Regions from separate parts of the Halobacillus trueperi genome, predicted to be linked through region 1. Evidence: riboswitches for the same ligand, from Rfam matches in the RefSeq annotation. Region 1 holds a riboswitch; each other region holds the start of a gene.

Region 1 (9,847 bases):
CAGCCGTGGCTGAAATCGTTACCAGAAATTCGCTCGTATCCACCGTCCCGATGACTTTCCTTGGAGCGATCCCTGATTTAGAAAGAAGCGCAGGTGTATTCACAGGCCCCCATCCACCCCCTCCGACACTATCCAAAAAACCCCCGGCAATTCCAAGTGGCAAGAGGAAACGTTTGTTTACAGACTTTTTTTCTTTGGTATTTGTTTTTTTCGAAAGGTATAGGAAACGAAAAATGATATAAATCCCTAGTGTGAGTAGGAATATGGATATGTAAGGTCTAATGAATTCCCCTGATATATAGCTTAAAAATGCCGCCCCTAAAAAGGCACTGATGGCACCAGGAACTGCGATAATCATGACAAGGCGTTTGTCTACATTTCCAAATTTATAGTGGGAAAAGCCTGAAACAGCCGTTGTGGCGATCTGAGACATATGGATGGAAGCGGATGCTACAGCAGGAGCAAGTCCATAGGATAAGAGAATGGTTGATGAGCTCAGCCCAAACCCCATGCCGAGTGCTCCATCCATCAGTTGAGCAACAAAACCAATGAGAGCGAAAATCGTCAGTTTTTGCAAAGTGTACCACTCCTTTTAAATAGTTCAATGTGTGGAAAAATATATTTCATTATTCCTATGCATTTACTAGGTTTTATAATCAAAAAAAATAAAACTCCCCCATCTGAAAGAAGGGGGAGTAATCCGCACCTTATCTTTCAGCCTTCTGGCTGCTGGAATGAGCACCTTCTTAAAGGTTGCTGCGGGATAGTTAGACCAGGTTCCTCCCCCGACTCTTCATAAGGATCGTATGAGTGATTTTAAGAATAATTCTAAAACTAACGGACATGGTTTTATTTGTCAATCATATAGTATAAAAAAACATAAAAAATTGTGATTTTTCTAAAAAGCATTGACATATGATGCTAAGGAGCATAAGATTTGTATCAACTTGTTTTTCAGAAAATTTCATACCTTTTCTTATCTAGAGAGGTGGAGGGACTGGCCCTTCGAAGCCTCGGCAACGGATCTACACAGATACTGTGCCAATTCCAGCAAGTGTTAAGCGCTTGAGAAGATAAGGAGAATGTAGTTTACATTTATTCGTAAATGCCTTTCTTCTTATCGCGAAGAAAGGCATTTTTGCTTTAAGAAAGGAGGATGAAATGAAACAACCACTCGTCACGTACCAATCTTTTGAAAATCCATTTGAAGGGGATCCACCGAAAGACGACGATACCAAAGGAGCAGCGGAAGTCATTCGCTGGGCTTACACTCAATATGAGGACATTGTGTATGCCTGCAGTTTCGGAGCAGAAGGTATCGTTCTCATTGATTTGATTTCCAAGGAGAAGCCGGATGCCGAAGTCGTTTTTCTTGATACAGAAATCCATTTTCAAGAAACCTATCAGCTTATTGAAAAAGTGAAAAAGAGGTACCCGAAGTTAAACATAACGATGAAAAAACCTGAGATTACTCTGGAAGAACAAGCTGAGAAATTCGGATCCGCCCTTTGGAAACGGAAGCCGGATCAATGTTGTTACATCCGTAAAATTAAACCACTCGAAGATGCCCTAAGCGGGAGGAAAGCATGGCTGTCGGGACTGAGACGTGAACAATCCCCCAGTCGTCAGAATACGAATTTCGTTAACAAGGATGAGAGATTTAAATCCATAAAAGTATGCCCCTTGATTCACTGGACGTGGGAAGACGTATGGCAATATATCCGACTAAATAGGTTGGATTACAATGAATTGCACGATCGAAATTATCCCAGTGTCGGATGCATCCCATGTACCGCTCAAGCTTCAGATGATGGGAGGTCAGGCAGATGGGAAGGGTTCAATAAAACTGAATGTGGGTTACACACAGCAGAGTCTGTAGAAGAGGAAAATTCATAAAGGAGGAATTTGCATGTCGATTATAACCCCGCACGGTGGAGTGCTTGTAAACAGGTGGAAGGAAACGAGACCGGAGGAGCTGCCGGAAGATATTATCGAGCTTGATTCAATGGCATTAAGTGATGTCGGTTTAATTGCAAATGGTGCTTATAGTCCTTTAAAAGGGTTTATGAACAAAGAAGACTATGAATCTGTCGTTGATACGATGAGGTTGAAAGATGGCACTCCATGGAGTATTCCTATTACGCTCCCGATCACAGAGGCACAGGTTCAGACGCTTGGAAAGAAAGCGCAGTTGGTCAAGGACGGGATTGTATATGGGACGATTACGATAACAGATCGATTTAAACCGGATAAGGAAAAGGAAGCTCAAAACGTGTACTTAACAAAAGAATCTGCTCACCCCGGTGTGAAAAAATTATTCGACAGAGGAGACTGGTATGCAGCAGGTGAAATCGAAGTATTTCAAAAACCTCCTTACGAACATGGGAAATCATTTTATCTAGATCCAAAAGAATCAAGGGAGCTTTTTCAACAACTCGGTTGGAAAAAGGTCGTAGGTTTCCAAACACGAAACCCTGTTCATAGAGCTCACGAATATATCCAGAAAGCTGCGCTTGAGACAGTGGATGGATTGTTTTTAAATCCGCTGGTGGGCGAAACGAAAAGTGATGATATTCCCAGTGATGTCCGGATGAAGAGTTATCAAGTTCTTCTAGAGAACTATTACCCAAAAGAAAGAGTCACTTTGGCCGTATTCAATGCTGCGATGAGGTACGCAGGGCCGCGGGAGGCGATCTTTCATGCGATCGTCAGGAAGAATTTCGGGTGCTCTCATTTCATTGTCGGACGTGATCACGCAGGGGTCGGTGATTACTATGGCACATATGATGCACAGAAAATCTTCAGCCATTACGAAAATGGGGAACTTGGCATTACTCCTCTTTTCTTTGAACACAGTTTTTACTGTAAAGCCTGTGAATCGATGGCTTCTCATAAAACCTGCCCCCACGACAAAGAACATCACATGATCTTGTCAGGGACGAAAGTGAGAGAGTTACTGCGTAAAGGAGAAAAACCTCCAAAAACGTTCAGCCGTCCTGAAGTGGTGGACGTCTTAATCGAAGGACTGCAGAAAGAAACCGTGGAAGTGAAAGGGTGAGGAGCATGAACAAAAATTTGACCTGGCATGAAGCATCCATTGGGAAAGAAGCTTATCGCAGGAAAAATGGGCACCAAAGCGGAGTGCTCTGGTTTACCGGCCTCTCGGGCTCAGGTAAATCAAGCATTGCCAACCGGTTGAACAAAGTTCTGCACGAAAAAGGAATCCAAACCTATTTGCTCGATGGCGACAATGTGAGACATGGACTTAACTCAGACCTCGGGTTTTCGGAAAAAGACAGGGAGGAGAACATCAGACGGATTGGTGAAGTCGCGAAACTCTTTGCCGACAGTGGAACCATCGTTTTAACAGCGTTCATTTCTCCTTATCAAAAAGATCGGGATCTTGTAAGGGCCTCTGTGCCAACGGGGGATTTTATTGAGATCCATGTCGACTGCCCTGTGGAAGAGTGTGAAACTCGTGATCCGAAAGGGCTATATAAGAAAGCGAGAAATGGAGAAATCAAAGGATTTACAGGTATTGATGCTCCTTATGAAGTACCCCTCCATCCGGAACTGGTGCTCGATTCTAAAACTTATGATGTGGAAAACTGTGCTGAACAAGTATGGAAGCTTTTACAAGATAAAAATTGGGTGGAATGAAAGGGGCCGGAAGATGACAAACGTTTATATTGTGGGAGCGGGACCGGGGGATTACGACCTCATAACAGTGAAAGGGTTAAAAGCGATACAAAAAGCAGACGTCATTCTCTATGATCGTTTGATCAATCAAGAGCTTTTGGATGAGGCGAAAGAAGACGCTGAACTTGTTTTTTGCGGCAAACGTCCGGATCATCACGCTTTAAGTCAGACGACCATCAATCACCTTTTGTGTAAATATGCGCTGAAAGGAAAAGTGGTCACCCGTTTGAAAGGGGGAGACCCATTCGTATTCGGACGTGGAGGAGAAGAAGCGGAGGCACTCGCCAAAAGAAGCATTCCTTATGAAATCGTGCCGGGAATCACTTCGGGAATTGCAGCGCCTGCTTATGCAGGCATTCCTGTGACCCACCGGGACTACAGTTCTTCTGTCGCTTTCATTTCAGGTGTCAATAAAAAAGGCAGCGATGAAGAGGCCTATTGGGAGCGAGTCGTTAAAAGTATGGATACTTTGTGCATTTATATGGGAGTAAAGAAGTTACCAGACATATGTGAACGACTCTTGAAATACGGAAGACCTCTTCATACACCGGTAGCCTTGGTGCAATGGGGCACAACAGAAGAGCAAAAAACGGTGACAGGCACAATTGAAGATATCGTTGAAAAATCAAGAAGTATTGAGAATCCTGCGATGATCGTCGTAGGGGATGTAGTCAGGTTACGAGAACGTCTGCAATGGTTTGAACCTACCGTGGAAGAAAACCTTAAAGAAATGACCACAGGCGTTGTATGAAAGTGGGGGTACGATGGAAGCCGTTTTATATGTCAGTCATGGTAGTAGAAAAAAGGAAGCTAAAGAGGAAGCGGTTCACTTTTTGACCCATGTTCAGCGCAAGGTCGATTGCGAACTTTATCATATTTGTTTTCTCGAGTTAGCAGATCCGGATGTGTTGGAAGGCATTCGCAAACTTGTAGAAAAAGGGGCTGAAAAGGTTGTCATCATCCCTGTACTGTTATTGAGTGCCGGACACTATTTCAAGGATATTCCCAATGAGATCGAGAAAGCCAAAGCGATCTATCCAGATCTTTCAATCACTTATGGTCAAACGCTTGGAGTGCAGGAAAGAATCACGGATGTGCTGGTAGACCGCTTGAAAGAACTGCCGGCCGAACTTGATGAAACAACAAATGTATTACTTGTAGGAAGAGGGAGCAGGCATCCTGATACAAAAAAATCCATTGAATTGATTGCTGATGTGTTGAAAGAGAAGTGCCGGATCGAACATATCCAAACATGCTACCTGGCTGCTCTTTCTCCGCGATTTGCAGATGCGTTTGAAGAATCGCTGCGCAAATATTCTAAAACGATTGTTATTCCTTACTTGTGGTTTACCGGCCTCCTCTATGAGTCTTTGGAAAAAAGTTTGCAGAACGTAAGAGAGAAAGGAGGTCATGTCTATCTCGCTTCCTATTTAAATGATCATCCCAATATGGTTCAATCTCTGGTTGACCGAGTCAATCAAGCATTAAGCAAAGGGATGGAAGAGGAGGAAAGATTAAGGTGATTTCGCTCTCCGTTGATTTAGAAAAAAAGGATATCATCATCATTGGAGGAGGAAAAACAGCTGAGAAAAGGGCGAAGGTCTTCCATCGAGAGAAAGCAAGGATTACTATTGTCAGTCCAACCGTCACGGAGGACCTCCAACAGTTGATTAAGGATGGAGGAATTCGCTGGTGGAACAGGTGTTTTAAACCTGACGATGTCACCGCTGCTTTTCTTTTGGTTATTGCAACAGAAGACCAGGATACAAACGACAGGATAGCAATGCTTGCAGGTGATGTCCCTCTCGTGAACAGAGCGGATGGGGGGAAGGGTGGGAACTTACATATTCCTGCACAATTCTCCAGAGGAAAACTAAATGTATCTGTTACCACTCAAGGCGCAAGCCCTAAGCTCGCCAGCCGGTTGCGTGCAGAATGGGAAAAACAGTTTCCGCCTGCTTATAAGGAATATGTAGATTTTTTATATGAATGCAGGCAAATGCTGAAGACTTCTTCTTTATCCAGAGCGGAAAAAGATAGGTATTTGGAAAGAATGCTTGATCCCTCTTATTTGGAACGGGAAAAACAATCGATCATCAAGGAAGAAATACATAACAAAGGAGGAGCACGCATTTGTCGGGATTAAAAGGAAAAAAGGTAGGCATTGCGGCAGTCCGCCGTTCGGAGGCGATTGAAAAATTAATTACAAACATGGGTGGAGAACCGTTTGTTTTTCCATTGCAAGGGGAGCAGTTGCTGGATGAAAAAGCATCCCGCCGTCATGTGGAAGACTATCTTCGTCAATCGTTCAGCCGGGTTATTTTGACGACAGGAATTGGTGCTCGGACCCTTAGCGATGCGGCAATAAGAGAAAATCTGGACGGTCTGTTCCTTCAGAAGTTGGAAAAAGAGTCACTTGCCATTCGCGGTTCGAAAACGATGGATTGGTTAAAGACGAATGAACTGTTCCCTGACGTGATTTCTGAAGACGGAACGATGGAAAATCTGTTGAGTCAAATCCCTGTCGTAGATCAAACAGAGACCCGCAAAATCTTTCTCCAGACATACAACGAAGATGAAGAATTCTTGATAAGAAAATTAGAGAAGAAAGGATACAGCGTTTACCGGGCTAACCCTTACAGGTTCTTACCGCCTGATCCTGTGGTCGTAGAAGATTTAGCCCTTCACATAGCAAACGCTCAATTGGATGCGGTTGTTTTCACAAGTAAAACCCAGGTGAAAAATTTATTTTATCAAACTAAGAGGCGGCATGAGGTTGTGGAAGCTTTCAATCATCATGTCCAGGCGGCAGCTGTTGGAAAAGTAACCGCCCAATCCCTTCATGACCATGGAATTTCTTCGGTCGTTCAACCCGAGCGTCCGAAAATGGGTGCGATGATCGTGGAGCTTGACCAGTATTTTCAGTCTCAATTGTCGCATCATTAGCTACCAATCTGGAGGTGTCAATGTTGAATCTAGAAGTCAAGAACAGCCCCTTTGATCAAGAACAAGCGGAACAATTGAACCGTTTGCTTTTGACAATGGATGATAGACAAAAAATTTGGCTGAGCGGTTATTTAGCTGCCGTTCCAAGCCATGCTTCCCCTGATGCAAAGGATCACCAAGGAGAAGGAAAAGCGGCGGCTGCCCGGCAGGTAACCCTGTTGTATGGATCACATACGGGGAACTGTCAGGCTCTAGCTGAAGAATATTCAGCGAAGTTAAAAGAAAATGGCTTTGAAGCCAATGTTATGGATATGGATGAATACAAACCGAAAAACTTAAAAAATGAGCAGGATCTATTGATTTTAACAAGCACCCACGGAGACGGAGATCCACCGGACAATGCACTATCTTTATATGATTTTCTCTTCAGTAAACGAGCGCCCAAGTTAGACGGAATCAGGTATTCAGTCCTTGCTCTAGGTGACAGCTCTTATGAGTTCTTTTGTCAGACGGGGAAGGAAATCGATGAAAGGCTGGCCGAACTTGGCGCAGAGCGTATCCGCCCCCGCGTCGATTGCGACTTGGATTACGAAGAAGATGCTGAATCATGGTGGAATGGAGTGCTTGAAAAAATAGGGGATACAAAGGATTCTGTCGCTCAAACGGTTGAAAAAGTCACTTCTATTACAGATCGTCCGATTTACTCTAAGAAAAATCCTTTTCAAGCGGAAGTATTGGAGAATATCAATCTGAGCGGACGCGGATCGAATAAAGAGACCCGCCATTTGGAAATCGACCTTGAGGGGGCAAACCTTACCTATGAACCCGGGGACAGTCTAGGGATTTTTCCGAAAAATGATGAAGCACTCGTAGATGAGCTGATTAAAGAAATGGATTGGGATCCGGACTTGTCGGTCATCGTGAACAAAGGTGGGGAAGTCCGCGCATTACGGGAAGCTCTGATTTCCTATTATGATATTACAGCTTTGACCATACCTTTACTGGAAAAAATAGCGGCTCTGACAGATCATGAAGAATTCGAACAACTTGTTTCATCCAGAGAAAAAATGAATGCCTATGTATATGGAAGGGACCTGTTGGATGTCGTCAGAGATTATGGACCATGGGAAGCGGGAGCCGAAGAGTTTGTCAGCGCCTTAAGGAAAATACCTGCAAGGCTGTATTCCATTGCGAGCAGTTTAAAGGCAAATCCCGATGAAGTGCACCTGACCATCGGGACAGTAAGGTATGATTCAAATGGCCGGAATCGTACAGGAGTCTGCTCGGGGCAATGTGCAGAAAGGACAGAAGCGGGAGATCAGCTGTCTGTTTTTGTGCAGAAAAACAACAATTTCAAACTGCCGGATGACCCGTCAATCCCGATCATCATGATTGGTGCAGGGACGGGTGTCGCACCTTATCGATCGTTCCTTGAAGAGAGAGAAGAAAGGGAGGCGCGGGGCAGGTCCTGGCTTTTCTTCGGTGAACAGCACTTTGTTACGGATTTCTTATACCAAGTCGAATGGCAGCGGTGGTTAAAAGATGGGGTCTTAACAAAAATGGATGTCGCTTTCTCTAGAGATACATCAGAAAAAGTGTACGTCCAGCACCGATTGCTTGAGAACAAGGAGGAATTTTATCAATGGTTAACATCCGGGGCTTATGTCTATGTATGTGGAGATGAAAAATACATGGCCAAAGATGTACACAACACCATCCTGCAAATAATAAAAGAAGAAGGAAAATACACCGAAGAAGAAGCAGAGGAATATTTGAAAGAATTGAGAAAAGCGAAGCGTTACCAAAGGGACGTTTATTGAAAAGGAAGGGAGAGGTAGTCTAGTGGCTGAAAACAAAATCTTAAGGCCTGAAGGTCCACCGGATGATATGGAGAGGATCAAAGAAGAGAGTCGTTTTTTAAGAGGAACGCTCTTGGATAGTTTTCAAGACTCGATCAGCGCGAGTATCCCTGTGGATGATACGAAACTGCTGAAATTTCACGGAAGTTACATGCAGGATGATCGTGATCTGAGAAATGAGCGGAAGAAGCAGAAACTAGAACCCGCTTATCAATTCATGGTGCGTGTCCGTCTTCCCGGAGGTGTGGCGACGCCAGATCAATGGCTGACGATGGATTCGTTAGCGGATGAATATGGAAATGGTACCATGAAGCTTACGACAAGGCAGACCTTCCAGTTGCACGGGATATTGAAATGGAACATGAAAAACAGCATACAAGCAATGAATAAAGCATTGCTTGATTCCATTGCAGCTTGTGGGGATGTCAACCGTAATGTCATGGCTAACGTGAATCCAAATCAGTCCGTTTATCATGCGGAAGTCTATCAGTTTGCTAAACAAATAAGTGAACACTTACTTCCGAAGACCAGAGCGTATCATGAAATCTGGCTTGATGAAGAAAAAGTCATGGATGGCAAAAAGGAAGAAGAGCCGTTGTATGGTACTCACTACCTGCCGCGAAAATTCAAAATTGGTGTCGCCGTTCCCCCTTCCAATGATGTGGATGTATTTTCACAGGATCTCGGTTTCATAGCCGTTGAAGAAGAGGGGAAGCTGATCGGTTTCAATGTAGTTGTTGGCGGCGGAATGGGCATGACCCATGGAGATGAGGCTACATACCCTCAATTAGGTCGTGTCATTGGTTTTTGTCCGAAAGAAAAAGGCAAAGATGTCGCTGAGAAAATCCTGACGATTCAGCGTGATTACGGAAACCGTTCGAATCGGAAGAACGCTCGTTTCAAATACACGGTTGATCGTCTTGGACTGGATTGGATCCGTGAGGAATTGAATCGTAGAACCGGTTGGGAACTGAATGAGGCAAAACCCTATCATTTTGATCATAATGGCGATCGATATGGATGGTTGAAGGGGGAAGATGGGGTTTGGCATCATACGTTTTTTATCCAAAATGGACGCATTAAAGATGAAGCGGATTATTTACTAAAAGAAGGAATGCGGAAAATTGCCGAACTGGGACTTGGTGAGTTCCGGCTGACCCCTAATCAGAATGTTACGCTTTCCAAGATAAAGGAAGAGAATAAACCAGAAATAGAAGCTATTATTGAAGAGTACGGGTTATCCGAAGGAAAGCAAAATTCTGCATTAAGAAGAAATTCCATGGCCTGTGTGGCCATGCCTACGTGCGGGCTGGCAATGGCTGAGTCTGAAAGGTATCTGCCTT
Region 2 (9,847 bases), on a different contig from region 1:
ATGGATGAAGGAGTTCGAGCAGGTACTACGCCGGATGTGCTTGGTAAATTGAAGCCTGCCTTTTCAACAACAGGTTCTGTAACAGCCGGGAACTCTTCGCAAATGAGTGACGGTGCAGCAGCCGTTATGGTTATGGACCGGGAAAAAGCAGAAGCTGAAGGTCTTACTCCTTTAGTTAAATTCCGCTCCTTCGCAGTGGCTGGAGTGGAGCCGGAGATCATGGGAGTCGGACCGATTGAAGCTGTACCGAAAGCTTTACGTATGGCTGGTCTTTCTTTATCCGACATTGGCCTCTTTGAATTAAATGAAGCGTTTGCTTCTCAATCTCTTCGAGTCATACGTGAACTTGGGTTAGATGAAGAAAAAGTTAACGTGAACGGTGGGGCTATTGCTTTAGGCCACCCGTTAGGATGTACAGGAACAAAGCTCACGTTGAGCCTGATTCATGAAATGAAACGCAGAAATGAGCAATTCGGTGTTGTGACCATGTGTATTGGTGGCGGTATGGGAGCCGCTGGAGTATTTGAATTAATTTAACTTGGGGAGGAACAGGAAGATGAGCGATTTGAAAGAGATGATTAAAGGCGGAGGATTCATTGTCGAAGATTTGGCTGCAGAAGATGTGATTACACCGGAAGATTTTACTGATGAACATTTAATGATCGCAAAAACAGCGGAAGATTTTGTCCTTGGTGAGGTTGTTCCAAAAATTGATAATCTTGAAAACCACGAATTCGAGCATTCCGTTGCTTTATTGAAGCAAGCGGGTGAGTTGGGATTGTTAGGTGCTGATGTACCAGAAGAGTACGGTGGATTACAGTTAGATAAGATTAGCTCTTCATTGATCACTGAAAAGTTTTCTCGTGCTGGAGGCTTTTCCGTTACCCATGGTGCTCACGTAGGAATCGGATCCCTGCCGATTGTTTTCTTCGGTAATGAAGACCAGAAACAAAAATACCTTCCGTTGCTTGCTACAGGAGAGAAAATAGCAGCATATGCTCTAACAGAGCCTGGTTCAGGATCCGATGCTCTGGGAGCGAAAACGACGGCCAAGTTAAATGATGCAGGTACTCATTATGTTCTAAATGGTGAGAAACAGTGGATTACGAACTCTGCGTTCGCCGATGTGTTCGTCGTGTATGCGAAAATCGACGGAGATAAGTTTACGGCGTTTATTGTGGAGCGCGATTATCCTGGCGTATCTACAGGGCCGGAAGAGAAGAAGATGGGAATTAAGAGTTCTTCCACTCGTACATTGATCCTTGAAGATGCTGAAGTGCCTGTCGAGAATGTGCTTGGAGAAATTGGCCGTGGGCACGTCATCGCTTTCAACATTTTAAACGTCGGTCGTTATAAATTGGCTATTGGTGGAGTAGGTGGAGCTAAGCGAGCGATTGAACTTTCGGTCAAGTATGCAAAGGACCGTAAACAGTTTAAGACTCCAATTGCAAGCTTTCCATTGATTCAGGAAAAGATCGGTTCCGTAGCCGCCAACACGTATGCAAATGAGAGTTCCGTCTATCGTACGGTAGGCTTATTCGAACAAAGTATGGGTAAATTATCAGAGGAAGAACTGAAAGACGGAGCAGCCGTTGCAAAAGTCATTGCAGAATATGCCATTGAGTGTTCATTAAACAAAGTATTCGGCACAGAGCTCCTTGACTTTGCTGCTGATGAAGCTGTACAAATACACGGTGGATATGGTTTCATGGCTGAATACGAAGTAGAAAGAATGTACCGTGATTCTCGAATCAACAGAATTTTTGAAGGAACGAACGAAATCAACCGTATGATCGTTCCTGGCACATTGTTGAAAAAAGCAATGAAAGGCGAGTTGCCTTTACTTCAAAAAGCTCAAGCCCTTCAAGAAGAAATCATGATGATGATGCCTGAGGAGCCAGGCGTAGAAGTACTGGAACAAGAGAAATATTTATTGAAGAATGCGAAGAAGATTGGTCTCCTTGCCGCTGGTCTCGCCGCACAGAAATACGGAGAGAAACTGGAAAATGAACAAGAACTCCTTGTTAATATCGCGGACATAGTAGGCGAGATTTATAATATGGAATCTGCCGTCCTTCGTACAGAAAAAGCGATCAACAAAACGGGTGAAGAGAAGAACAAACAGAAACTTCTTTATACACAAGTTTATGTGCAGGAAGCCTTCAACCGAATCGAAGGACATGCGAAGGAAACATTGATTGCTGCGGAATCCGGGGATTCTTTAAGAATGATGCTTGGTGCATTAAGGAAACTGACACGCCATACACCGACGAACGTTATTCCTAAGAAGCGCGAGATCGCCAAAGCATTGATCGAAGCCGAAAAATATTCAGTCTAAAAAATATAGAATGAATGTGACACAGGGCCTGCACTTTCGAAAACGCGAAGGTGCAGGCCTTCGTTATGACCTTTCCTTGTTAAACAATATGGCAGGATTGTGGAAGACTCAGTTTCGAGATGTTTTGGGGCTCGTTGCTGAGTTGCGCGTCAGGGATGGCTGGGAAGCAACTCGCTTTCCTGTGGGGGAGCGCCGAGCTTCCTCGGGCTACCGCCCTGCGGGATCTCGCCTGTCTTCTTCTCCCACGGGAGTCTCGCAGCTTCCCAACCACCCCATTCGATGTAGGTGAGAAACGAACCCACATACACAGTAGGAGCATCTTCCAAAACTACAGATTTCTAGTTGAAAAGGGCTCTATAGAAAGCTTCAGAATACAAGTGCTCTTGTTTTAAGAGTGAATTCACCAACTTCTATTACGCTCGAAAGCTGCTTATTTTGGGAGTATTTTCGAGACTCTTAAATGGTTAAGGGGCGGAGGGGAATGGCGAGACTCCTGCGGGGAAAAAGTGCATGGTGAGACCCCGCAGAGCGAAGCTCGAGGAGGATCACCGCGCTCCCGCGGAAAGCGAGTCATTCCCCGCAGCCCCCATCAACTCAACAAAAGTCTCGAAACTGAGTCTTCCACAAACGGGAGCTATTATGGAAGAACTTTATGTGGTGATTGTGAAGACAATAATAGAAATAAATGAAATCTTTGCCTTCGTTATGATAAAATATTAGACAACAAGAATGAAGGAGGGTGTGTAGATGTCTTTAACCTTCTATTGGTACCCGAATTGCGGTACGTGTAAAAAAGCAAAAAAATGGTTGGATGAGGAAGGGTTTGACTACGAATCTGTACATATTGTCAATAATCCCCCTTCGAAAGAGCAGTTAAAGAGCTTTATAGCTACTAGTGATAAGCCTGCAAAAAAATTCTTTAACACTAGTGGGAAAAAGTATAGAGAACTGAACATGAAGGAAAAGCTAAAAGAAGCAGAAGAGGAAGAAATGATTGAGTGGCTTGCATCTGACGGCATGCTGATTAAGCGGCCCATCCTTACCGATGGTGAAAAAACAACGGTAGGGTTCAAGCAAGAAGAATTAGAGAACGTTTGGTCTCAGTGAGCACATTATTGGGAATAGAAGCCTATAGCTTTTATGTTTATATTTGGTGTTGAACTATAATTATTATTTGGAGGTAATTGAAATGAGCGTACCTAAAGATCTGCGTTATTCTGAAGAACACGAATGGGTGAAAGAAGAAGGGGAAAAAGTAAGAGTCGGCATTACTGAATTCGCGCAATCAGAACTTGGGGATATCGTATTCGTAGAACTTCCTGAAGTCGGGGATGAACTAGAAGCGGATGAGCCATTTGGCAGCGTAGAATCTGTGAAGACTGTCTCTGAACTTTATGCCCCTCTTAGTGGTAAAGTTGTAGAAGTAAACGAAGACCTGGAAGACAGTCCAGAGTTTGTCAATGAATCTCCATACGATAAAGCTTGGATGGTTGTTGTTGAGCCAAGTAACAACTCTCAAATCAACGACTTGATGACCCCGGAAGAATATGAAGCAATGATCGATGAAGACTAAGGATAGTGCATTGGACAGGCAGGGCTTTAAGAAACCTTGTCTGACATGATCACGTTTGATCTTAATCATGTTCAGACCATGCCTGATTGGCATGGTCTGTTTCTATATAGTAGGTGATGAAGATGGATGGAGAACGAATCGTCATTGTTGAAGGAATTACAGATAAGAAGAAGTTGAATAAAGTTCTTGATGAAGAGATTGAAATCATCTGCACCCATGGTACTTTAGGAATCGAGCGGATGGAAGAAATGATTTTTGATCATAACTTAGATGATCGGACCGTGTATATTCTAGTGGATGAAGATGACTCTGGCTACAAATTAAGAAAACAATTGACGGAAGAGCTTCCTCACGCCGAGCATATCTACATAGATAAGGCTTTCAGGGAAGTAGCAGCTACGCCGGAACCTGAATTGGCAAGAGCCTTACTCAGTAGACATTTCAATGTAAAGTCGATCTATTTAATATAGGAGGATGACTGTGGAGGAAATAAAAACAACAGAAGTAAAGAAGTTCTTCGAATCTCCACAAACGACCCTCACCTTTGTTCATAGCCCTTTTTGTGCAACTTGTCACCTTGCGCGTCAAATGCTCACAACACTGGAGTCTGTATTTGATCGAGAAGTTTTTAAGGAAATGAATGCTTCTCTGCACCCCGAATGGATGCAGCATTTTAAGATTAAAAGTGTTCCATGTCTGCTGGTTACTAGGGGCGGGGAGGTAGAGGAAAAGATTTATGCTTTTCATTCTGTCTCCTATATGTATGAGAAAGTGGTTGGTTTTGTTGAATAGTGTATGTATTTCCCAGGAAATGACCACTACTGTAGAATTTAAAAATTCTCTAAAAAACTTATATGTAATGTGGAAGTAGTTCGATAATGAAAAAGACAGCAAAGACTCCGGAGTCTTTGCTGTCTTTTTGTTATGAATATCATACGATTTCTCCTAATTTGCTTACAATATCTAAAAAGGAGGACTGATCGCCAAAATTCGCATGGATCTCTCCTTGTTGATTAATGATGATGGTGGAAGGAACGCCATCACAATTGTACAAGTCATAGACGTATCGTCCTTCGTCAGAAAGAGTTGGTTGTGTTAAAAACTTTTCCTTGAATTCGATGCCTTCCTCTATATTCCGTTCCCTTCCAGTTACATTGATCGTCATCATTTTTACTTTATCATGGTCCATCGTTTTGAAAAGTTGTTCTTTCATAGGTAAGTCTTTTCCACAATCTGGACACCAGGAAGCCCAGAAGGTCAAGACAATAACTTTCCCTAAGTCCTCTTCAAGTTTATAAATGGAAGAGTGGTTGTGGATGTAAGGTAGTTCAAATAAAGGGGCTTGTTTACTCAATGTCATTCTCCTTTTTATCAGGCGAAGGTTATGGATTGACGCTTATATATTTCCCATGCTAACATAATTATTAATTTCATATCGACATCTTCACTTATCCAGAGTGGCGGAGGGACTGGCCCGACGATGCCCGGCAACCGGCAGGTAAACTGAACGGTGCTAAATCCTGCGAAGTCTTTGACTTTGATAGATGAGAAATGTAAAAGCGATGAATCTCTTCTATTAAAGAAGGGATTTTTTTATTGTGTCAATCGAGTGAATATTAGATGTTTTTGTATGGAAGATGTAAGCATTTCTTCAGTTTTGATCGACTTTATTTTTCTGAACAATCTGTTTATGAGTTGACACAAAATTCGTACGGTGCTACAATCCATTATTGTACTACTTAAACGAATTAAAGCGATAATAATTTAATAAATTAAAATCTCTTATCCAGAGTGGCGGAGGGACTGGCCCGATGATGCCCGGCAACCGGCAAAACTGTTTTGCTCAGGTGCCAATTCCTGCAAAGTATTAAGCTTTGACAGATGAGAGAACAGATTTTTAGGTATGATTAAAAAAGCCACTCTGTTCTCATTACAGAGTGGCTTTTTTTGAAGTGGAGGGAAAGCAGCATGATTACAATTAAAGGACTATCAAAGATATTCCACACGAAAGATCAGGATGTACGAGCAGTGGATGATTTAAGTCTTAATATTAACAAAGGGGAAATTTATGGAGTGATCGGATATAGTGGGGCCGGTAAAAGTACATTTATTCGCTTACTGAACCGTTTGGAAGATCCCACAGAAGGAAGCATTCTTGTCGATGAGCAGGAACTTACTTCATTAAGCAAAGGAAAATTAAGGTTGGCCAGACAAGAAATCGGAATGATCTTCCAGCATTTCAATTTGCTTTGGTCACGTACCGTTCATGATAATATCGCTTTTCCATTGGAAATTGCCGGGATCCCTAAAGCGGAAAGGCAAAAACGTGTCGATGAATTAATTGAATTGGTCGGGTTGAAAGGCCGGGGAGGTTCTTATCCATCCCAATTGAGCGGTGGACAAAAGCAAAGAGTGGGGATAGCCAGAGCGCTTGCAAACAATCCGAAAGTTCTTTTATGTGATGAGGCCACATCCGCGTTGGACCCTGAGACCACGGATTCGATTCTTGATCTTCTTGTGGATATTAACGAAAAGCTTGGCCTTACAATCGTTCTGATCACACATGAAATGCACGTCATTCGCAAAATTTGTCATCAGGTGGCGGTTATGGAAGAAGGTAAAATTGTTGAACAAGGGGAAGTGTTGGACGTTTTTCTTCATCCTCAAAAACCAGTCACGAAGAAGTTTGTGGATCAAGTGATGGGAGATCCAGAAAAAGAAACCTCCTTGCAATTGATCAAAGATAATTACCGTTCTGGAGAAATTATACGTCTTCACTTTGTCGGAGAAAGTACAAATCAGGCACTGATCAGTGATTTATCAAGGAAGTTTGAATTAGACGTCAACATTCTACATGGAAAGATTACCCAAACACAAAAGGGTGCGTATGGAACAATGTTTGTTCAATTTGATGGAGACAAAAAAGAAGTCGAGCGTGCCATTGAATATATTGAATCCACATCTGTTGAAGTGGAGGTGAATCCACATGTTTAATGAATGGTTCCCGAACGTAAGAATGGAAGACATGATTACAGCTACAAATGAAACCTTGTATATGACGCTGGTTTCTGTCGCTGGGACATTCGTTTTAGGTTTGCTTTTGGGTCTTCTCCTTTATTTGACCGGACCTGGGGGTCTTTGGGATAACAAAACGTTGAATTGGATTACTGCTTCCATTGTTAACATATTCAGAGCAATTCCGTTTATCATTCTCATTTTATTATTGTTCCCCTTTACAGATTTTCTGCTGGGCACCATTCGAGGGCCACAAGCAGCATTGCCTGCCCTGATTATTGGTGGAGCGCCATTCTATGCCCGGTTGGTGGAAATTGCATTGAAAGAAGTCGATAAAGGTGTCGTGGAAGCAGCAAAATCTATGGGAGCTAAATACTCGACCATCATTTTTAAAGTATTGCTTCCGGAATCGATGCCAGCTTTGATATCCGGGATAACCGTAACAGCTATCGCATTGATTGGATACACCGCCGTAGCCGGTGCCATCGGATCTGGTGGTCTTGGCGATTTCGCCTATTTCTATGGGTTCCAGAGAAGTAACTTTGATGTTGTATTCATTTGTACTATTTTAATCATTTTAATTGTGTTTATTTTCCAATTCATCGGAGATGCCATCTCACGAAAATTGGATAAAAGATAAAATAAATAAAAGGGAGAGAATTAATAATGAAAAAACTATGGACGAGTTTAATCGCTGTATTGCTTATCCTTGTTCTTGCAGCTTGCGGGTCATCGAACGAGGAAGAAAATGCATCAGGATCTGAAGGTGAAGAAGGTGGAACAAAGGAGATTAAGGTAGGAGCTACCAGTGTTCCACATGCTGAAGTTCTCGAGAAAGCAAAACCTATGCTTGAAGAAGAAGGAATCACATTAAAGATTGAAGAATATCAGGATTACATTTTACCGAACCAAGACTTAGATGAAGGTCGTATTGACGCTAACTATTTCCAAACGATTCCTTATATGGAGACCCAAGAGGAAGAGAAAGGGTATGACTTTGCAAACCTTGGTGGTATCCATATTGAGCCTATCGGAGTTTATTCTCAAAAATATGAAAACCTGGAAGACGTTGAAGAAGGTACGCAGCTAGTCATGAGTCGTTCTGTATCCACTCATGGTCGAGTCCTTTCACTCTTAGAGAAAGAGGGACTAATCAAATTGGATGAAAGTGTGGAAAAAGTAGATGCTACTGTACAGGATATTGTAGAAAATCCTAAAAACATTGAATTTGATACAGGAGTAGATGCAGCTAACCTTCCACAAGTTTACCAGCGTGAAGAAAACGTGCTTGTAGCGATTAATACAAACTATGCTATTGAGGCTGGTCTGTCTCCCAGCGAAGATTCAATTATTCTCGAGGAGTCTGACTCTCCTTATGTGAACGTCGTTGCTGCTAATAGCGAAGATAAAGACAATGAAGCGTTAAATACGCTTGTAGAAGTTCTTCGTTCTGAAGAGATCGTCAACTTCATCAAAGAAGAATATGACGGTGCTGTTGTACCGGTCTCAAGTGATGCTGAATAACGGATAAAATAAGTGACTGCGGTTTATACTAACCGCAGTCACTTATTTTTATTGGGAGGTTTTCATATGCAGGAACAAAATATGACGTGGACGCAAACGTACTTACATGATTATAAAGAAGGAATGGGAGCCTTCAGAGAGCACATGCCGGAAGTTTCTCATAAGTTTGATGAATTCACACAAGAATGTTTTAAAGCTGGAGAATTATCTAAAAAAGAGAAGCAATTGATGGCATTAGGAATCAGCATTGTTGCACAGGACGAGTACTGTATGATCTACCACACGCAAGGCTGCGTCGACCAGGGTGCAACGGAAAAGGAAATATTAGAAGCCTGTGGTGTTGCTGCGGCATTTGGAGGTGGAGCGGCTTTAAGTCAGGCCGTAACGCTTGTGCAGGATGCGTACATGGACTTGACGACAACGGTCAATTGATTCAATTATTAGAAAATTCAAGGAAATCGGATGTATTCTATATACTCACTTGCAGTAAACGCTTACATCAATAATGAAGATCACTTTTGCATGAATTTAAAGTTTTAAGAAGTTTTATTTGGGAATAGTATTTGTGGTACCTTAAATTGTGTAAATAATCTGAAAGGGTTGATTCGTTATTAGTGACGATCTGAATTTGAATTACACTGCTGATATGGAGAAAGCCATGCACCAATCTCATAACATGAGTTATGCGGAGTACAGCAGGAAGTTGGATACACGCTTGAAAGTAGAAGAAAAACGCCAACGAGAATTCGAAGAGAGTCAGAAAATGATTGCCCAGGTCGACCGTCAATTGCATAGATAAATCATTCGATTAAATGAAAAAATCAGGTGTGTTTTAGCCACCTGATTTTTTCATGTTATAATACACATGAAAAATGTAGAAAATTGTTCGTTACATGTCCGGACTCTTGGCTTTAGTTAATGGGAAAAAGTTGATAACAAGCACTAAATGATATAAGATTGTAATGAGAATAAATTGAGAATAGTTCTTTGTTTCCGATCAACATGGACATTCTATAATAATAGATACTGGAGGTATTCATTTATGGCAGGATCAACGTTAGAAATCAAAGATCTTCATGTAGAAATCGAAGGTCAGGAAATCCTTAAAGGTGTAAATTTAACAATCAACGGTGGGGAATTCCACGCTGTTATGGGACCGAACGGAACTGGTAAATCTACACTGGCTTCCGCAATTATGGGTCACCCTAAATATGAAGTAACAAAAGGTGAAGTATTGCTTGATGGCGAAAACGTTCTTGAAATGGAAGTGGACGAACGAGCTCAAGCAGGTCTATTCCTTGCTATGCAATATCCTAGTGAAATCAGTGGTGTAACAAACTCTGACTTCCTGCGTTCTTCTATTAATGCTCACCGTGAAGAAGGCGATGAAATCTCTC
Region 3 (9,847 bases), on a different contig from region 1:
TCAATGAAATCATAGATCGGTTTGAGAAAGATACAGACATGAACATTTGGATTACACCTCCTAATATAGAAACAATAGAGTTTTATCTCAAGCGTTTGGAATACCTGGACCCTAAAGACCACCCCTTATGGGGAGTGCCTTTTGCTATCAAAGATAACATTGATTTAAAAGATGTACCTACGACAGCTGGTTGTGAGGAGTATGCGTATACCCCGGACGAACATGCAACGATTGTCGAGCGGTTGATTCGTGCGGGTGCCATTCCAGTTGGAAAAGCGAATCTTGATCAATTCGCCACAGGGCTTGTGGGCACGAGGAGTCCTTACGGGGAAACACATAACTCCATACGTAAAGAAATGATCAGTGGTGGTTCAAGCTCAGGATCTGCTGTAGCCGTTGCCCGCGGCCAGGCTGCTTTTTCATTAGGAACAGACACGGCTGGTTCCGGTCGCGTTCCGGCTGCTTTGAACAACTTGGTGGGATATAAACCGAGTTTAGGTGCCTGGTCGAAAAAAGGGGTCGTACCTGCTTGTGAAAGCGTGGATACAGTATCTGTGTTTGCTCATACGCTGAATGATGCACTTATGGTTGATCAGCAAGTAAGAGCAAAAGACGCGTCTGACCCATGGTCGAAAAAAATGTCTTCTGAGAAAACATCGCCCCTTAAGAAAATCTGCCTTCCGAGCGAGCCGGTTGAATTTTTCGGAAGTTATAAAACCGAATATGAGAAAGCCTGGGAAAGAACGAAAGAAAAGATAAAGAGCCTCCCTCTTCCTATAGAGTACGTGAATCCACGGATATTTGAACAAGCGGCTGAAATTCTATATGGAGGTCCGTGGATATCCGAAAGGTGGTCCGCTTTAGGAGGGTTCCTAGAATCCCATCCTGATGCTCTTCACCCGGTCACAGAAAAAGTCATACGATCCGGTGCACCCGACCAGTATGATGCCGCTTCATTATTTGATAGCATCCATAAGCTGCAATCATTAAAGCGGGAAGCGGAAGAGCTTCTTCGTGAGAGTGTACTAATCATGCCTACTTGTGGTGGAACTTGGACAAGAGATGAAGTAAGAAAAAATCCAGTCTCAGCCAACAGTGATATGGGGCGTTTTACGAATCATTGTAACTTGCTCGATCTGGCCGCTGTAGCCATTCCTTCAGGCGATGCCGCAGAGGAAATCCCGTTCGGAATTACGTTGTTCAGCTTGTCCGACCAGGAAGACATCATGGTGGAAGCGGCAGAGTTATGTATGAGAGAGCGTACTCCTATACTTGGAGAGGAGAGTACCTGCCTGGCTGTTTGTGGTCTTCATATGAGAGGCTATTCTTTAGAGAAGCAAATGATAGAATTGGGCGCTGAATTTATCAAAGAAGATAAAACGGCTCCCATTTATCAGCTTATGAAACTACCTGGTCAACCAGCCAAACCAGGCATGATTAAGCAAGTCCATGGGGGAACAAGTATTGAAGTCGAATTGTGGGACATGCCTCTTCGTTCTCTGGGCCGGTTGATTACTTCTATTCCCGCTCCTTTGGGGATAGGGAAGGTAGAGCTTCAGGATGGGAGTGAAGTGCCGGGGTTTATCTGCGAGGGGTATGCAGAAGAAACAGCTGAAGATATTTCCGCACTAGGGGGTTGGAGACAGCTCAAAACTTGAGGTGAACCTTTTCAGGATCCTGATCCCTGGTTTGGTAGAGAGTAAGGATTAGCGTAGTATCAAGTATTTAATAGCGATATTGCGTATTTTTCTTCTGATGCCTTGCTTTGAGCAAGTGTGGAGGAGGTTCAGCTACCATGTGTAGCGGGTTGCCCAAATGTTTTGGTCATGCCTTTTGGTGCTTTACAAGGGTAGAGACAAAAACAGGAAAATTTGGAGGGATGGTGTAGAAACCATAATAATAAGAAACATGTTGCTGATTTATTTCAATCATAGCATTAGAAGACGTAACACCAGAGGTTTGACCTCTGGTGTTACGCACTTATGGAAGATCTTATTAATAAGATTTGATTGTCGTAGGAAAACCATATGTTTAGTTAACCTGATTTTTCCAACACCAACTCCTCCTCTTTCGCTTTCGCTGTCAATGCACTCACAATACCCATGATCACAAAGGCTGCAGCTGCACTAAAGAACATCGCAATAAAGATATTTCCAATTAAGTTAAGAGACGTAAAGGTGACATACAAGGAAGCCCCCGTAACCACAGCGGCGATGGCACCATAATGATTCGCACGGTTCCAGAAATAACCGAGAGTGATTGGTGCGATAATCCCGGATATGATCGCGGAAAAGCTGAATTGGATAAGGAAGGCCAGGGACTCTGGTCGTTCTAATGAGAAGTAAAGGGACAGGAGTCCAACGACAATCAGGGATCCTTTCGCTACTTTTAATGACTTGTTGTCCAGTTCTTGCGCAGACATTTTTCTTGAAGTCAGGAACGGTGCGACAACCCGGTACAAGTCGTTACCGATACTTGTGGTAATTCCTAAGTACAGGCTGTCCGTACTGGATAAAATCGCGGAGATGATTCCGACAATCATGATGGCTGCGATGACACTTGGGAATGCTTCGATTACATAAGTCGGAATCGCAGCATCGGCACTTTGCAAGCTTGGGAAGAGTACGCGCGCGGCGAGTCCTCCAAGAACCATCAATGTAGAAATGACGCATAGCACGAGCCCTGCGGATAACGTGAATGGAGCCAGGTCTTCCTCTTTTTCAATTGACAGTACTTTGTTCAACAAGTGTGGCATCAATACGAAACTGAATAGAAGGAACTGAACGGCCATGATGGCGAGCGCACTGTTATACGGACCCCCGTCGGCAATGGCAGCGGTCAGGTTCGGGTCGATGCTATGCAGGCGGTCGGTCAGCACACCGAAAACGTTCCAACCTCCACCGATGGTCCACAAAAAGGAGACCACGATGAAGATCGAGGTAATCGCCATAAGAATCCCCTGGATGCCGTCCGTGATGATTTGTGCGAAGGCTCCGCCAAGACCGATGTAAAGAATCGTGATGGCTACACCGATGATAATGCCCCAGAAATAGGGGATGCCGATGACGGTTTCAAAAATGGTTGCAAGCCCGACATTTTGTCCGACGATATAATAAACATTGAATAAGATCAGAAGAGAGACGATGGCTTGCAGGGCTTTCGAGTTATAACGTTTTCCAAGCCACTCCGGCAGTGTCGACACGTGACCGAATTTTTTCCCGTAACGCCAGAACGTTTTGGCGAATAGAAGAAGTCCGACCCAGGATACGCCAAAGCAGCCAAGGGTGTACCAAAGCACGGCGGTCCCGTGTTCGTAGGCAAGGCCTGGGACACCGATGAATAGGTTCGCACTGGCGTAGGAGGTGGCAAAACTTGCTCCGACAAGCCATGGGCTCACTTTCCCCCGCGCGGTTGCAAATCCGGACATCGACTGGCTGTGAGCCCGCCCTTTTTTACCCACCCACGTTACAGCGGCAAAGTATACAGCCAATAAAAGAATGACGGTCCATAACAATACACTGGAATCTGTAAGCATCGTTTATCGTTCTCCTTTCTTCGTTGTGTAAAAGTTCTTCCATATGAATAATCCAAGCAACCAGAATAAAGCAACAGCGATGAAGTAAGTAAGGATCATTTTGTTTCCTCCTGTTTTTTGAAGAATGGTAGTGGGTGAGGCCCGATTTCACTGATTTCCATTTCTACTTTCATGTTATAAGTTAAGTCTGTTTCGTCTATTAATACGTGCGTCAATAGAGAAGGTCCTTCCTCAAGGGCGACCACGCCCACCACATAGGGCGTATGTTCCTGCCAGGCGGGATGGCCGGCGCGGTGAATAACGCTCCATGTTTTCAGCCTTCCTCGACCAGACGCTTTTTTCCATGTTAACGAATCATGAAAACAATGAGGACAGTGCTCTCGAGGATAGAAGATCCATCCCTCACACTTCTCGCATTGTTGCAGGCTCAAGTGCCCGGCTTGGATGCTTTCCCAAAAAGGTTGACTAACGGGTGTAATCGTAGGACCTGGCAAAGAAATGTTCTGTAGTTGGCTCATCGTTCTCCTCCTAACACAAGAGCGGTCGTTTCACTTAATGTGGCTCCGTTCCCTGTCACGAGTGCTTTTTTGGCATTAGGGATTTGTCGGTTTCCAGCTTCGCCTCTCAATTGATGGACGGCCTCAATGACATGGGACATGCCGCCTGCCAAGTCTGCCTGGCCGAAGCCCAACTGACCGCCATGCGTGTTCAATGGATAATCTCCGTCATGGCTGAAGCTGTGGTTTCTGACAAACTCCCCGAACTCACCCGGCTTACATAGACCCGCACTTTCGAGGGTTGTGGCAACGACACTTGTATAACAGTCGTACAGTGAGAAAAGGTCAATGTCTTCCACGTCCGTCCGTGCTTGTTCAAGCGCTCTTGGGATCGAATAGTTGAATGGCAGGTCCCCAATTCCCGGAGCCTGACTGACTGCCCGGTGAGTGATTTTTTCACCCGCTCCTTTCAGATAGACCGGTTTATATTTACCTTCGGCTGCTTTTTCAGCAGATGTGACGACGACGGCTGCACCACCGGCGACTGGCATGACGATTTCCAACAGGTGAAGTGGATCGGCAATCATGGGAGAGGCTAGAATATCTTCCACTTCGGCGGGCTTATTATAAAAAATCGCATCTGGGTTCAACTGGGCATTTTTCCTGGCCCAATAAGCAATCCTTGCGAAATCTTCCTGCGTGGATCCGTACTCTTCCATGTGCTGTCTTTTTAAGAGGGCATAGGAAGTATTCGCTCCTGATGCACCGAAAGGCACATCAAATTCGCGTATCGGATTGCGGTTCGGGGATCGTAATGTTTCCCCTTTTTCATTTTTATTGGCTAACACACAGACGACGGTTTCGCACATGCCGGCCTGGATGGCTGCGGCAGCTCTCCAAATCATCCCCGGGCCAGTTGCACCACCGAGATCCACCGTATTGGACATCGTGGGATCTATTCCTAGATACTCAGAAACCGTCGCCGGCACATGCTGCGGCGTTTCCCCGACTTGTGGTCCGACAAGCAGGCCGTCGACGTCTTCCTTGGAGATGCCGGCATCCTGAATAGCGAGGCGGACGGATTCTGCAATCAAACTTAAGGTTGTTTTTCCTTCTGAATAACGGACGGGCTTCAGTTCACCGATGCCGATGATCGCCCCTTGGGGTTGGTTGGCCATTACGCGAACTTCCTTTCTGATAGATGACGAAATGATTGTAAGCTGGATGGATTACGTAAGGAGGCTTCGTTTTTCACTGCATCTCCTAAAGCGGCTGTTTTCGCTGCTCCTTCGACCCTTTTTCCATTGATGGTATGGGGGATTTCCTCCACTTGATAAATCCGCTTCGGTACATGGCGAGGAGAAGCTTTGGCACGGATCTGCCTGCGTATTTCTTTTGCCAAGTCTTCCGTCAGTTTTTCTGTCACGACACAAAGGATGATTTCTTCGTCGTTATCTTTCGGTAATCCGAAAACGACGCTGTCATTAATTTCCTTGATATGGTCGACGACACCGTAAATTTCAGCCGTCCCGATGCGGACGCCTCCTGGATTCAATGTCGTATCGGCACGTCCATAAATGATGAACGATTGGTCGATGGTCTGTTCCGCTAAGTCCCCATGTGTCCAAATCCCTGGACGTTTGGAAAAGTAGCTCTTCCGGTAACGTTCCTCTCCACCTTCACCGAAAAAGGTGAGCGGCATGCTTGGGAATGGTTGGGTACAAACAAGGTCACCCTTCTCTTCGTAAACCGATGCTCCTCGCTCATCCAATACATCAACCGCCATTCCTAAAGCTTTGCATGCGATTTCGCCTCGCTTCAATGGATGAACGGGTGATCCCATCACAAAACAGCCGATGATTTCTGTTCCGCCGGAAATGGAAGCAAGGAACAGATCCTGTTTGATGGTTTGATAGATCCAGTTGTACTGTTCAGGTGCTAGTGGAGCTCCGCAGGATAGCAGACTTTTCAAAGTGTCGAGAGAATGACTGCTTTTCAGATCGACGCCTGCTTTCATCAATGTATCTAAATACTTAGGGCTTGTGCCGAAATGGGTGATGCCGACTTCATCCGCAATGTCCCACAAATGGGTGAGGGAATCCTGCCTTACAGGAGAGCCATCATACAACAGGATTGCCGCTTCACTGGCTAACCCTGAAACGAGCCATGGATACATCATCCAGGCGGTATTCGTGTACCAGAACAACACATCATTTTGCTGGACATCACAATGGAGCTGGTGCTCTTTTACATGTTGCAGGAGCGTCCCGCCGACCGAGTGGACGATCGCTTTCGGCAATCCCGTTGTTCCTGATGTATATAAAATATATAAGGGATGGTCAAAAGGGACGGGTTCGAACGTCGGCTCACTGGCTTCATTGTTGCAAAGCTCGTCCCAGGATAGAGATTGGAGTCCTTCTATAGAAGTTTCGCCTCCGAACGTGACGAGGGCGGATAGTCCTTCAAGATGCTCCGTTGTCTGTTTGATTTTGTCCACGATATCGAATGGTTTCTGCTTATATTGATAAGAGGTAGTAGCAAATAATACTTTCGGTTTCACCTGACCAATGCGGTCGACGATTCCTTTCGTCCCGAAGTCCGGGGAACAGGAGGTCCATGTCGCCCCGAGGGAGGTGGTCGCAAGCAGGGCGACCAACCCCTGGATATTGTTCGTCGTGACTCCGGCGACACAATCGCCTTTTTGCACACCTAACTGTTTTAACCCTTCCTGGGCTTTGGCTACGGATTGCCTCAGCTCTTCTAAAGTGATGCTTCGTTGAACCCCTGTCTCATTTGCTTCATAGGCAACGGTCCGATCCAGAGATCCACGCAGCAGGTTTTCAGCGAAATTCAACCGTGCTTCCGGAAACCATGTACTATCGGGCATCGAAGGTCCAGGGATAAACACACGGTCACCTTTCTCTCCGATAATTCCTGCATAATCCCAAACAGCTGACCAAAATTCAGAGAGGTGGGAAACGGACCAACGGTGGAACCGTTCATATGGAAAAAGCGGCTGGCCGGTAAATTCAGCAAAGGCTTTGATATGCGATTGTTCTATTCTTTCGCTCGATGGCTCCCATAGATAAGGGGAACGCTGAGCGGTAATCGATGTAGTCATTAGATCTATCTCCTTTCGGGTTATGAATGAGGAACTTCAATCAACAGGGCCATTCCCTGGCCGCCACCGCCGCAAAGGGAAGCGATCCCTTTTCCTCCGCCGCGCCGTTTCAGTTCATTGGCAAGGGTCAAGACGAGCCGGAATCCTGTGCCGCCTAACGGGTGACCAAGAGCGATTGCGCCACCATTGACATTGACCCGGTCATAATCGATGCCAAGCTCGCGGCAGCTGGCGATCACCACACTGGCAAACGCTTCATTAATTTCAAACAGATCGATATCGTCAGTCGTCAACTGGTGTCTATCTAATAGTTCTTGGATCGCCTGCGATGGTTTCGTCTGTAAACTCGGATCTGGTCCGGCAATCTCTGACCAATCGATGATTTCAGCCAACGGATTCTGCCCGAGTGATTCAGCTTTCTCTTTCGTGGTAACGATCCCAACGCTCGCCCCGTCCGTCATCTGTGACGCATTGCCTGCCGTAATCGTGCCTTCGTTGGAAAAGGCGGGGGAGAGGTTGGATAACTTCTCGACTGTCGTTCCTTTGCGGATGCCTTCATCTTCTTCAAGCAAACCTGCAAAAGGAGCGATTTCCGGCTGCAGCCATCCTGTTTCTTGAGCCTTAGCTGCTCGTTGCTGAGAAAGGGCAGCATATTCATCTTGTTCTTCTCGACTGATTTCAAAGGAGCGGTTTTTCTCATCGGTAAGAGCTCCCATCGATACATCCGTTAAGGCGCACCACAAGCCGTCGTTAAGTAACGTGTCTTTGAGGATGCTATGACCGAGTCCTGCAGAGGCCCTTACTGGAGCGGTATGAGGAGCATTCGTCATCGAGTCGAAGCCACCGACAATGTATAATTCTCCTTCGTTCAGCTGCAGTCTACGGGAGGCATCCGTGATTGTAGCGATTCCCCCTAAGCAGACATTGTTCAATGTGATAGCGGGTGAACCGATGTCTACCCCTGCCTTATAAGCGACTTGCCTCGCAGGGTTTTGGCCACCGCCAGCCTGGATCACTTGAGCAAGCAACACACCATCCGCCTTTTCGGCTATCGGATTTCTCTCAATTAGAGCGTTTAATGCGTGCGATCCGAGTTCTGCTGCGGATTTCTTTTTCAAAGCCCCTTTCCATTTACCGAACGGGGTACGAATGCCATCTAAAAGTACGATACTCATCTATGTAGCCACTCCTTTTTTAAAAATAGAAAGAGCCCTCTTCACAAAAATAAGAAGAGGGCTCTTGGCTCTTCTTATCTTCCAGGATCATCTCCTGCAGGAATTAGCACCTTTTCAAGCGAATGCTTGATGGTTGCCGGGCGTCAACGGGCCAGTCCCTCTGCCTCTCTGGATAAGAAAACATTATTCAATTGAAAATATAAAACCTCTCTATCAGTGATAGAGAGGCTAGAGATTATGTAAATCTCTTATCTTCCTGAGCATTCACTCAGTAGGATTTGGCACCATGCTATCAATATAGCGGTTGCCGGGTTTCACAGGGCCAGTCCCTCCACCTCTCTGGATAAGATGTTCTTTCGTTATTTGGTTAAGTGCCATGTTAGCAAGGGAAAGGATCAGTGTCAATGGATTTTATAGAAAAGTGTGAAAATTAATTTTATTTGGCGCCCAATCTCAAGCGTGTTAGAAAACGAAAAGAAAGCTTAACAGCAGTGTTTTTCGCTAGTATTTCGTATCTTTATCGATTTCATATGTATTTGTGTTTTTTGGAGACTTATGTTGTTGATTACCAGCTAAGTTTATTCTTAATTGTAAAGTCGTTTTTTCTAGGAGAAGCAGGAATTTGGATGAATAGTGTAGTAAATATTTAGTACAAGAATCTACGTTAATTCTTGTCATCCTCGCTATTCCTAACATTAAAAAGAACCTGACGAAGGGATGCAGAAGCGAGGAAAGATATCAAATAAGGGGGCATACACATGGCAGAAGTATCTTCGATGAAACAGGCCGTTGATGTTTTACTTAAAAAGGGATTATCCAAGCGGGAAATCCTAACCAATGTAGATAACAGCCATTTCCCGTTTGAGGATGAAGAAGTTGTGATGACTTTTATTGATCTACAAATTGAGTGTTCCTCTGATGATGAATTTAACAAGTTGGTCGAGTATTTATATGGATTTAATTTGAATCAATAATAGATTTATTCAATTTCACCTCTTTGAGTGTCTGTAAGAGAATGCAGACAGACTTTTTGCTTAGTAAATGATAGTGCTAACTTTAACTGTAAGATCGAACTAAAGGCTAGCGTAGTATCAACCGTTTATGGATGGTACTACGCCATTTTTTATTGGTTATTAAAGCTTATTAAATGAAGCTTAAGTGTTGTTTTGATTTAAAAACTTTAGTCGTATTTATTTAAAAATAATTAACAATTCATCATGCTTTTATACTAAAATAGAGATTGTGTAAATAATGTGTGAATACATAAAGAGAAGGTTTTTTCTTCGTAAAAGAAAGAGGAGAGTGAGTGTATGTTATTTAAAAAAGGAAAAATAGAGCATGTTCTTGTGCTTGCCATTCTGGCGCTTATTGTCTCGCTGGGAGCTCCAGGGGTTAGTCATGCAGGTTCGGATGTTACTCCACCCACATTGAATATGTTGACTGTATCAAAACAGGAGGCTTCGGTTGGGGATGAAGTGAAGGTTACAGCTGATGTGAGCGATGATCTATCGGGTGTGAA

What was found. A riboswitch is a leader RNA that binds a small molecule or an ion and turns the genes downstream of it on or off. The one in region 1 is predicted to bind S-adenosylmethionine.
Region 2: another riboswitch for S-adenosylmethionine. It lies ahead of DYE48_RS04930 (methionine ABC transporter ATP-binding protein); the one in region 1 lies ahead of DYE48_RS19115 (phosphoadenylyl-sulfate reductase).
Region 3: another riboswitch for S-adenosylmethionine. It lies ahead of DYE48_RS18715 (thiolase family protein); the one in region 1 lies ahead of DYE48_RS19115 (phosphoadenylyl-sulfate reductase).

What each region holds. Positions count from the first base shown of each region.
Region 1 covers NZ_QUAE01000027.1:25,174-35,020, reverse strand. Annotated here, with positions in the region: gene DYE48_RS19120 (sulfite exporter TauE/SafE family protein) at 1-577, opposite strand, end outside; SAM riboswitch class I at 705-802, opposite strand; SAM riboswitch class I at 974-1,080, shown strand; gene DYE48_RS19115 (phosphoadenylyl-sulfate reductase) at 1,162-1,896, shown strand; gene sat (sulfate adenylyltransferase) at 1,910-3,058, shown strand; gene cysC (adenylyl-sulfate kinase) at 3,064-3,660, shown strand; gene cobA (uroporphyrinogen-III C-methyltransferase) at 3,674-4,450, shown strand; gene DYE48_RS19095 (sirohydrochlorin chelatase) at 4,464-5,222, shown strand; gene DYE48_RS19090 (NAD(P)-binding protein) at 5,219-5,845, shown strand; gene DYE48_RS19085 (uroporphyrinogen-III synthase) at 5,833-6,645, shown strand; gene DYE48_RS19080 (assimilatory sulfite reductase (NADPH) flavoprotein subunit) at 6,669-8,465, shown strand; gene cysI (assimilatory sulfite reductase (NADPH) hemoprotein subunit) at 8,488-9,847, shown strand, end outside.
Region 2 covers NZ_QUAE01000003.1:19,004-28,850, reverse strand. Annotated here, with positions in the region: gene DYE48_RS04970 (acetyl-CoA C-acetyltransferase) at 1-537, shown strand, start outside; gene DYE48_RS04965 (acyl-CoA dehydrogenase family protein) at 557-2,338, shown strand; gene DYE48_RS04955 (arsenate reductase family protein) at 3,086-3,445, shown strand; gene gcvH (glycine cleavage system protein GcvH) at 3,528-3,911, shown strand; gene DYE48_RS04945 (toprim domain-containing protein) at 4,034-4,381, shown strand; gene DYE48_RS04940 (thioredoxin family protein) at 4,386-4,703, shown strand; gene DYE48_RS04935 (TlpA family protein disulfide reductase) at 4,843-5,265, opposite strand; SAM riboswitch class I at 5,357-5,462, shown strand; SAM riboswitch class I at 5,691-5,799, shown strand; gene DYE48_RS04930 (methionine ABC transporter ATP-binding protein) at 5,880-6,905, shown strand; gene DYE48_RS04925 (methionine ABC transporter permease) at 6,898-7,566, shown strand; gene DYE48_RS04920 (MetQ/NlpA family ABC transporter substrate-binding protein) at 7,593-8,450, shown strand; gene DYE48_RS04915 (carboxymuconolactone decarboxylase family protein) at 8,517-8,882, shown strand; gene DYE48_RS21105 (YuzK family famiily protein) at 9,109-9,249, shown strand; gene sufC (Fe-S cluster assembly ATPase SufC) at 9,493-9,847, shown strand, end outside.
Region 3 covers NZ_QUAE01000025.1:32,686-42,532, forward strand. Annotated here, with positions in the region: gene atzF (allophanate hydrolase) at 1-1,658, shown strand, start outside; gene DYE48_RS18695 (sodium:solute symporter family protein) at 2,036-3,535, opposite strand; gene DYE48_RS18700 (Zn-ribbon domain-containing OB-fold protein) at 3,631-4,053, opposite strand; gene DYE48_RS21265 (thiolase family protein) at 4,050-5,210, opposite strand; gene DYE48_RS18710 (acetoacetate--CoA ligase) at 5,210-7,153, opposite strand; gene DYE48_RS18715 (thiolase family protein) at 7,174-8,328, opposite strand; SAM riboswitch class I at 8,400-8,507, opposite strand; SAM riboswitch class I at 8,574-8,678, opposite strand; gene DYE48_RS18720 (hypothetical protein) at 9,087-9,302, shown strand; gene DYE48_RS18725 (S-layer homology domain-containing protein) at 9,639-9,847, shown strand, end outside.